DNA from 3 places in the Rouxiella sp. Mn2063 genome. Region 3 is predicted to be linked to each of the others. Evidence: predicted binding sites of a transcription regulator. Region 3 holds the regulator's gene; each other region holds the start of a gene.
The links. Region 3 encodes PurR, which represses purine synthesis genes. Its sites were predicted from a motif close to CANGCAAACGTTTGCNTG; they were not measured.
Positions count from the first base shown of each region.

Region 1: a site for PurR is predicted at 1,674-1,691, ahead of ACL9RG_RS05860 (amino acid aminotransferase). Genes of this name have one in related genera too.
Region 2: a site for PurR is predicted at 1,525-1,542, ahead of purT (formate-dependent phosphoribosylglycinamide formyltransferase). Genes of this name have one in related genera too.

Region 1 is NZ_JBMOUD010000003.1:104,756-108,019, forward strand. Features, by position in the region: gene ACL9RG_RS05855 (MBL fold metallo-hydrolase) at 1-294, shown strand, start outside; gene ACL9RG_RS05860 (amino acid aminotransferase) at 418-1,608, opposite strand; gene ompC (porin OmpC) at 1,849-2,961, opposite strand; gene asnS (asparagine--tRNA ligase) at 3,261-3,264, opposite strand, start outside.
Region 2 is NZ_JBMOUD010000003.1:287,926-291,189, forward strand. Features, by position in the region: gene ACL9RG_RS06765 (YoaH family protein) at 1-159, shown strand, start outside; gene purT (formate-dependent phosphoribosylglycinamide formyltransferase) at 243-1,421, opposite strand; gene cspE (transcription antiterminator/RNA stability regulator CspE) at 1,651-1,860, shown strand; gene dbpA (ATP-dependent RNA helicase DbpA) at 2,056-3,264, shown strand, end outside.
Region 3 is NZ_JBMOUD010000003.1:395,840-399,103, forward strand. Features, by position in the region: gene punC (purine nucleoside transporter PunC) at 1-171, opposite strand, end outside; gene punR (DNA-binding transcriptional activator PunR) at 311-1,219, shown strand; gene purR (HTH-type transcriptional repressor PurR) at 1,265-2,290, opposite strand; gene ACL9RG_RS07255 (YnhF family membrane protein) at 2,694-2,783, shown strand; gene ACL9RG_RS07260 (C40 family peptidase) at 3,015-3,264, opposite strand, start outside.

The DNA of each region.
Region 1 (3,264 bases), 290 kb from region 3:
GGCGATACCGTCAGCGTGGGTGAAGAGCTATTAGACGTATTGCACTGCCCAGGGCATACGCCAGGCCATATTGTATTCATCAACCAAAAAGCACGTCTGGCTGTCTCTGGTGACGTTATTTTTAAAGGCAGCGTCGGGCGCAGCGATTTCCCCCGCGGCGATCACCAAACCCTGATCGACTCGATTAAAAACAAACTGCTGCCATTAGGTGATGATATTGCTTTCCTGCCCGGTCACGGCCCGATGTCGACCATCGGTTACGAGCGCAAAACCAACCCTTTCCTGCAAGACTAAGCCTCAGCTTGCCAGAGTAACTACAGTTTGTTGATTTAGAAATGCCCTTTCTTAAATCAAATAAAACGGCCACTTTTAAAGTGGCCGTTTTATTTACTAAAAACCGAATCTAGCGCGGTCTCGCTACAACACTGCGACTATAGCCTCGCAAAGTGGTGCCATGTTATCCAAAGTAATTCCCGCTACGTTAATGCGGCCAGAATTTACGGCATAAACGGCAAACTCATCACGCAGACGTAACACTTGTTCTTTGGTCAAGCCGCTAAAAGAGAACATGCCGTTTTGTTGGATGATGAAGCTGAAATCTTGTTTCGCGCCTTTTTCTTGCAAAGTCGTCACAAACAGCTGGCGCATACGATGAATGCGTTGGCGCATATCGCTTAATTCTTGTTCCCAGATAGCGCGCAGCGCTTCATTACCAAGAATGGTTGCCACAACAGCAGCACCATGTGCCGGTGGGTTGGAATAGTTAGTACGAATAACAGACTTCACCTGGCTGAATGCACGCTCAGCGGTTTCAGCATCGCCAGCAACCAGAGTAAACGCACCCACGCGTTCGTTATACAGGCCAAAGTTCTTCGAATAAGAGCTGGCGACCAGTAATTCTTTATGTTTAGCTGCGAAAACGCGCAGACCTTGAGCATCTTCCTCAAGTCCTTTCGCAAATCCTTGGTAAGCGAAGTCAAACAGCGGTAACCAGCCATTCGCCACAGAAAGATCGGCCAATTGTGTCCATTGCTCAATGGTTGGGTCGATGCCGGTTGGGTTATGGCAGCAGCCGTGGAATAACACCACATCGCCCGCTTTTGCTTCACTAAGGCTTTTCAACAGGCCGTCAAAATCCAGCGCGTGGTTGTTGGCATCGTAGTAGTTATATTCAACCACTTCCAAGCCAGCAGAGGCGAACACGCCTTTATGGTTTGGCCAGCTTGGGTTGCTGACCCACACGCGTTTGGCGCTAGTTTGTGTGGCAATAAAATCAGCTGCAATGCGCAGGCCACCGGTGCCGCCAGGCGTTTGTGCGGTGCGAGCACGTTTATCCGCAATCAGGGCATTATCTGCACCAAACAATAATTCTTGTGTGCAGCGAGCAAAGTCTGCCAATCCATCAATGCTCAGATAAGTCTTGGTAGTTTCGTTTTCCAGTAAAAACTGTTCGGCTTTTTTAACGCTGGTTAATACCGGCGTTTTACCGGTTTCATCTTTATAAACGCCGATACCCAGATTGATTTTGTTCTGACGATCGTCAGCGCGAAAAAGATCGGCAAGACCCAGGATTGGATCCGCAGGTGCAGCAGTGATTTTCTCAAACATAGCAATGCTTCCATGACCTAATGATTAGCAGAAAGAAGTCATCAGGGTAGCGCTAGAAGCGGGCTTTGCCAACCGTTTGCGGTAAAAAGAAAGCAGAGTTGTGAAGAGGGCTTCAGCATTAAAAAATATGATGATCTATGGCTAAAGAAATGGCGGAATCAATGCTAAAAAAAACAGGCAGAGCTTTTGCTCTGCCTGTTGATATCACTTGTCAGTCGCCCGCAGGCTTGGCAAGTTAAATTAGAACTGGTATTGCAAGCCTACGCCAACAACGTTGTCGGTATTTACACTAGCAGAAGTAGTGTAATCGTTGTTTTTCAGCAAGTTGATTTTATAGTCAACATAGGTAGACATGTTTTTGTTGAAGTAGTAATAAGTACCCACTTCGATGTATTTAACCAAGTCAGCGTCGCCGCCAGCAAATGTGCCAACAGAGTTCAGGTCCTTACCTTTAGATTGCAGGTAAGCAATGGATGGGCGCAGACCGAAGTCGAACTGGTATTGTGCTACCAATTCGATGTTCTGAGTTTTGTTAGCAAATTGAGTGAGGCTAGAAGTATCGACATAGGTAGTCATATTACGGGTATCACCGTAAATGGCTGCCAGGTATACGTTGTTGGCATCGTATTTTGCACCAACGCTGTAAGCTTGAACTTTGTCGCCAATGCCATCAACTTTCTGCTGAGCAGTACGGTTACCTGTTACATAAGCACCGGTCAGGCTGACGCCCATGCCCAAGTCGTAAGCGGTAGATACGCCGAAGGTATCGCCGTTTTGTGAGTCAACACCACGGCCTTTAGCTTCGCCGTTGTTACCGTCGTTTTTACCTTCGTATTGCAACGCGAAGCTCAGGCCGTTAACCAAACCGAAGAAGTTGCTGTTACGATAAGTTGCCACACCGTTGCTACGGCCAGCCAGGTAGTTGTCGTTGCCGTAGAAAGTATCGTCACCGAATACTGGCAATTGGTCAGTGTAAGATTCTACGTCGTACAAGACACCGTAGTTACGACCGTAGTCGAATGAACCCCAGTCGCCGAATTTCAGACCGGCGAAGCCCAGACGAGTTGCATTACCTTTATCACCTTGAGATTCAGCATTGTTAGCCTGAACGTTGTATTCCCACTGGCCGTAACCGGTGATGTCGTCGTTGATTTTGGTTTGGCCTTTGAAGCCGAAACGAACGTAAGTTTTGTCACCGTCTTGGCCATCATTGCTTGAGAACTGGTGACGTGCGTCAACCTTACCGTACAGGTCCAGTTGGTTGCCGTCTTTGTTATAAATTTCAGCTGCGTTTGCTGCACCAGCAGCCAACAGTGCTGGGATTACCACTGCAAGAATGTTGCGCTTCATCATTTATTATTACCCTCGTTAGTGTAATTCGGACACCTTTGCCACTGCCGACAATAATTCAGGGAACTATTGTTGAGAGTTTGGTGTCTCCTGTGTCTGAACGCAGTGTTCCATTGGGGTAGTTGTTTATCCATATTGAAAATGCTACAAATATCGTAAAATTGTTACAATTAGAAAAAATGTATTTCTAAATATTTCAATTACGGAACTTTGTGACCTAGATCAATCCTAAAAAAAAATGAGGCCAGCTCAGCTGACCTCATTTTTTTACGTCGCGAATTAAATTAAAATTCGTTAACTAATTAG
Region 2 (3,264 bases), 110 kb from region 3:
TCACATAACGAACAACAACAAGCCGCTGAACGCATTCGCGAATTAATGGAAGGGGGCATGAGCAGTGGTGAGGCCATCGCTATCGTGGCACAAGAGATCCGTGAACAACATCAAGGCGATCGCGTGACGGTTATTTTTGATGATGAAGATGACGAGTAACGCCTAAATGAGATGAAAAAACGGACGCCTATTTGTGCGTCCGTTTTTGTTTTTATCCGCGCTTAAATCGGCGCCGATGCAGATTAACCTTTTACAACCACCGCAGCGGCGGCATTGATCGCCGTTTCTACCGCTTGTTCAATAGTGTCACCGATTGACAGCGCCACGCCCAGACGGCGTTTTCCGCTGATTTCTGGCTTACCGAACAGACGTACTTGGTTCGAGCCGACTAAGGCTTTTTCCAACCCGCTGAAGCTGACATTATCGCTGGTCAATTCAGGCAGAATAACGGCCGAAGCAGAAGGGCCAAATTGACGAATAGTGCCGATTGGTAGGCCGAGGAAAGCGCGAACATGTAGCGCAAACTCGGACAAGTCCTGAGAAATCAGGGTGACCATGCCAGTATCGTGTGGGCGAGGGGAGACTTCGCTGAAGACGACATCATCACCGCAGATAAACAGCTCAACGCCGAACAGACCTTTACCACCCAGCGCTTCGACTACGCTTTTGGCAATTGTTTTTGCGCGTTCTAACGCCAGCTCACTCATCTGTTGTGGCTGCCATGATTCGCGATAGTCGCCGTCTTCCTGGCGGTGGCCGATAGGGGCACAGAAATGAATGCCATCGATAGCGCTAATGGTCAGCAAGGTGATTTCAAAATCAAACTTCACTAAACCTTCCACAATCACACGCCCGCCACCGGCGCGACCGCCTAGCTGAGCATAATCCCAAGCTTGTTGCAGCGTTTCTTCGCTACGGATCAGGCTTTGGCCTTTACCAGAGGAGCTCATAACCGGCTTAATGATGCACGGGTAGCCAATTTCGCTCACCGCCTGACGGAAGATGGTTTCATCGTCAGCAAAACGATAGGTTGATGTTGGTAACTTCAGAGTTTCGGCGGCCAGACGACGGATGCCTTCACGGTTCATGGTCAGACGCGTGGCTTCAGCACAAGGCACAACGTTGTGCCCTTGTTTTTCTAATTCCACCAGCATGCTGGTGGCGATAGCTTCAATTTCTGGCACGATGAAATCAGGGCGTTCACTCTCAATAACCTGCTTTAACGCGTCGCCATCAAGCATATTAATCACGTGGCTGCGGTGGGCAACTTGCATGGCAGGTGCATCGGCGTAGCGGTCAACGGCAATCACTTCCAGACCTAAGCGTTGGCACTCAAGCGCCACCTCTTTGCCCAGTTCGCCAGAGCCTAATAACATAACGCGGGTTGCGCCAGCGCGCAGTGCAGTTCCAAGGGTTAACATAGCGTGGTACCTAACTTTTCGTTGATCACAGGATATTGTCGGCTGCGCCCCATTATTTCTCGGGAACCGCAGAATCGGCGCATTATATACGAGAATAATCCATGACGAAAACGATTGCGTAAGAGGGTGGCAAATTTGCGTGTAAGCGGGGAATATGCGTTAATATGCGCACGGTCGCCATTGAGGCGGCTGTTTTTATATAGAAAAGTACAGTGTAAAGGATAGTAAAATGAGTAAGTTAAATGGTCAGGTAAAATGGTTTAACGAGAGCAAAGGTTTTGGTTTCATCACCCCTGCTGATGGTTCTAAAGACGTTTTCGTGCATTTTTCCGCTATCGTTAGCGATGGTTTCAAAACTCTGGCTGAAGGTCAGAACGTTGAGTTCACCATCCAAGACAGCCCACGTGGTCCGTCTGCTGCCAACGTTGTTGCTCTGTAATAACTATTAAGCGACACCTTTTAGGTGTTGCTAGTATTGCAAGATGAAACGTTATTTAAAACCCGCCTTAGCCGCGGGTTTTTTTGATGCTGCTTTTTTGTCGTTAAGTGCCTCTGTCTGTTATCATCTTGCGCAATACATGGCGCCATTATTTCTGCCGCTGCCCCGTTTTTGTCCTAATAAAGAGTTATCGCCTTGAGCACGCATTCTTTTTCTACCCTGACTTTGCCCGCTGAGCAGCTTTCCAACCTCGAAGAGTTGGGCTATTCCCAAATGACGCCCATTCAGGCTGCATCATTACCCGCTATTTTATTAGGGCTGGATGTCAGAGCAAAAGCCAAAACCGGTAGCGGTAAAACAGCTGCATTCGGCATTGGTTTGCTCGATAAAATCACCGTTAATGATTTTGTGACTCAGGCGATGGTGTTATGTCCAACGCGCGAGTTGGCCGATCAGGTCAGTAAAGAACTGCGTCGTCTGGCAAGATTTACCCAAAATATTAAAATTCTGACGCTATGTGGCGGTCAACCAATCGGGCCACAGCTAGAGTCTTTGGTACGTCCTGCGCATATTGTGGTGGGAACGCCGGGACGTATTCAGGAACACCTGCGTAAAGGCACATTAAAGCTCGATCATCTTAAAGTACTCGTACTTGATGAAGCGGACCGTATGTTGGATATGGGCTTTAGCGATGATATCGAAGACGTGGTCAGCTATACCCCGGTTAATCGCCAGACGTTGTTGTTCTCGGCAACCTATCCCGATGGTATTGAGCGTATCAGCAACAAATTCCAGCGTCAGCCGTTGAATGTGGAAATCGAAGGTGGGGATGATGTTGCTGATATCGAGCAGGTCTTTATCGAAGCTGACCGTCACAATCGCCTACAGCTATTAGTCGCTGTGCTGTATCAGCACCAGCCAGCGTCTTGCGTGGTGTTCTGCAATACTAAACGTGACTGTCAGGAAGTGGCTGATACTTTAGTCTCTAAAGGGATTGATGCGTTAGCATTGAACGGCGATCTTGAGCAACGCGATCGCGACCGTGTCTTGGTGCGTTTCTCTAATGGCAGCTGCCGTGTTTTAGTCGCGACCGATGTTGCCGCACGCGGATTGGATATCAAACAGCTGGGGCTGGTGATTAACTACGAGCTCTCTTTTGATCCTGAAGTTCACGTGCACCGTGTCGGCCGTACCGGGCGTGCTGGTACGCGCGGCGTTGCGGTTAGCTTAGTCACACCACAAGAAATTGGGCGTGTTAACGCATTAGAAGATTATACCCGGCAGAAAATTGTCTGGCAGAAGGCCAGCCAAAGCTTGGCGGCAACGCCTGTTACACTGGAACCTGAAATGGCGACGCTGTGTATCGACGGTGGCCGTAAAGCGAAAATTCGCCCGGGCGATATC
Region 3 (3,264 bases):
GCCGGCAGCAAATCCCGCTAAAAAAATGCTCAAACTAGTACTAATTGCACCGGCAGTTGTATTGAGTTCACTTTGCATGGCACTGAAGGCAGGAAGGTACATATCCGTGGCTAAAAAGCCCAGCATACTCAGGCCTGCCAGATAAAATAAAAATCCAAATGAGGGTTTCATGACACCAACTTTATTAGTTTTGAAAGGATAAACGCGAGACTGCGAATCATTATAGAAGAGTGCGGGAGTCTAATAGATGGCGAAAAACTTGTGAAATGCTAATATTTGCGGCTTGTTGTGAAAAATTTTGAAGGTAAATATGTGGTCAGAATATTCATTAGATGTCGTTGATACTGTTGCCAGAACCGGTAGTTTTAGCGCTGCAGCACAAGAACTTCATCGCGTGCCCTCTGCCATCAGCTATACGGTCCGCCAGCTTGAAGAGTGGTTGGCTGTTAGTTTGTTTGAACGGCGACATCGTGATGTTGAATTGACCGCGGCCGGACGGCTCTTCGTTGATGAAGCAAGATCACTTATCAAAAAAATGAATGCCACACGTCGCCAATGCCAACAAGTTGCCAACGGTTGGCGAGGAGAACTCAACGTAGCTGTCGATCGTATTGTAAAGCCAGCCAGGCTCCGGCGATTAGTCGTAGACTTTTATCGCGAATTTTCAGATACCGAGCTGATTATACATAATGAAGTCTTTAACGGTGTGTGGGATGCTCTGGTAGATGGTCGTGCAGATGTCGCTATTGGTGCGACACGGGCGGTACCTGCAGGCGGTCGTTTTAACTTTCGCGATATGGGATTTATGGATTGGCATTGTGTCGTCAGCCCAACACACCCATTGGCGGCAATGCCTGGGACACTTCACGACGACAGTCTGCGCCATTATCCTGCATTATGTCTGGAGGACACATCGAGGAATCTTCCCAAACGTGATACCTGGACATTGGATAATCAGCGTCGATTGGTTGTACCTGATTGGACTTGTGCGCTTGATTGTTTGTTCGATGGGTTGTGTGTTGGCATGATGCCAGTGCATATGGTCTCACCCTGGATTGCTCAGAACAAACTAACCGCATTGACCTTAAGTAATACCTTTCCGGAAAGTCCATGCTGTCTAACTTGGGATCAGAACAATCAGTCGCCCGCTCTTGCGTGGCTACTTAACTATTTAGGCGATAGTATTACGCTGAACCAGGAATGGCTGCGTGATAACTAAAAAGGATGCCAGTCTGGCATCCTTAGTGGGGTATTAATGGCAAGCTTAGCGGCGATAATCTCGGTAAGGTCCGTCAGCAACCGAGCGTCGTTCAACCAGCTTAGGCTTAACTTCTATGGTTTGTTGTTCTTCACGTTTATTAATAATACGGTCCAATAGCATCGTAAACGCCATCTCACCTAAGCGTTCTTTCGGCTGATGAATCGTTGTGAGTGGCGGTGAATAATAACGGGCATTGCGCACATTATCATAGCCAATCACTGAAATATCCTGTGGAACCCGTAATCCCATTTCATCAGCGGCACAGATAGCGCCCATTGCCATGACATCACCGCCGCAGAATACTGCGGTAGGACGGTTTTTCTGTGAAAGGATCTGTCGCATCGCCTGATATCCAGATTCTGGCTCAAAGTCGCCTTGAACAATCCATTCGTCGCGTACGGGAATATTGGCCTCTGTCAGCGCTTTAACAAAGCCATTAAAGCGCCCACCACCGGTATTACGATTGAGTTGGCCTGGTATTGCGCCGATATCGCGATGGCCACGCTCGATAAGATAACGTCCTGCCAAATACCCACCGTCAAAGGCGTTATCAATGATGGAGTCGGTGAAATCATTGCGCGATTCGCCCCAATCCATGACCACCATCGGGATAGCGCGGTATTCTTCCAACATGCCAAGCAATTCTGCTGGATATTCAGCACACATTACCAGTAAGCCATCAACACGCTTTTGCGCCAACATGGCGAGGTAAGCACGCTGTTTCTCTAGGTTGTTATGCGAATTGCATAAAATTAGCGTATAGCCTTTGGCAAAACAGCTGTTTTCCACGGCTTCAATAACTTCAGCAAAGTAGGGCGCTTCGCTTGATGTGGCTAATAACCCTATTGATTTGGTGTTGTTGACCTTAAGACTACGGGCGACGGCACTAGGAGAATAATGCAAATCTTTAATAGCAGCCCGCACAGCTTCCTTGGTTTCTTCGGCGACGAAACGTGTTTTATTGATGACGTGCGATACCGTCGTGGTTGAGACGCCAGCACGCTTAGCGACATCTTTAATCGTTGCCATGGAAAAAATAACTCCTGAACCCGCGTGCACTAGCACGTTAGCATTATGTTAATCGTTTGCCTGCGTTTATTTAACTGCGATAATTTCTTTACGCAGCAAAATCGTTTGTATTGATTTCAGCAGAGAACCTGAAAGGGGGCTGAGATAAGCAGCCGTTACATCGCAGGGCGGTAACCGCGAATTTTCTCTTATATTGCGGAAAAGTGGAAGAAAAATTTAAGCTGACTACGAAGATGGCGCTCTTTGTTAGAGATCATAGGAAAATGGTAGCGGCTATGAGAATATATCAATGGCATAATAATTGTATGGCTATTCTTTATGTGGCTACTGGTTGTATGGCCAATGTCTGTTTGGCTCGTTATGATTATAAGTATTCTCGGCGTTCATCATGAAAGGAGGATGTATGGATAGTAATCTAAAAATGTCTTTAATCACCACGGTTTGCGCATTGGCGATGATCTTGATCTTCAGCTTTACTGCGGTGATGCACTGAGTTGGGCGTCGCTAGGCGTTGTTGTTGGCTGACTACTGTACCGATGCCTTAGTTACTTTGCCAATGTAGCACTGACTTCGCCAAAGCAGGGTAGCGATAAAAAATAAGGGAAATCCCTAAATGGGATTTCCCTTATTTTATTATCATTCTCTTGTCGATAACTGTGTGTTCTCAGTTATCACGGAAACACTTCGTTAAATGCTCTTCATCAAAGATGAGCTAACTGACTATTTAACGAATCGTTTTAGGGGTCATGACCCGACGAGCGCCTACGTAATGATCTTGCCAGTAGTTATCCGCAAGGTAACTGATTTTTATGTCTTCACCTGTGCGAGGAGACTGAATAAATTTACCATTACCAAGATAAACACCAACATGGTCTGCGGCACCGCGCTTGGAAATCTTAAAGAATACCAAGTCGCCAGATTCTAACTCACCACGTTTGATTGGCGCTGCATCACGCAGGTGATACATTTCATCG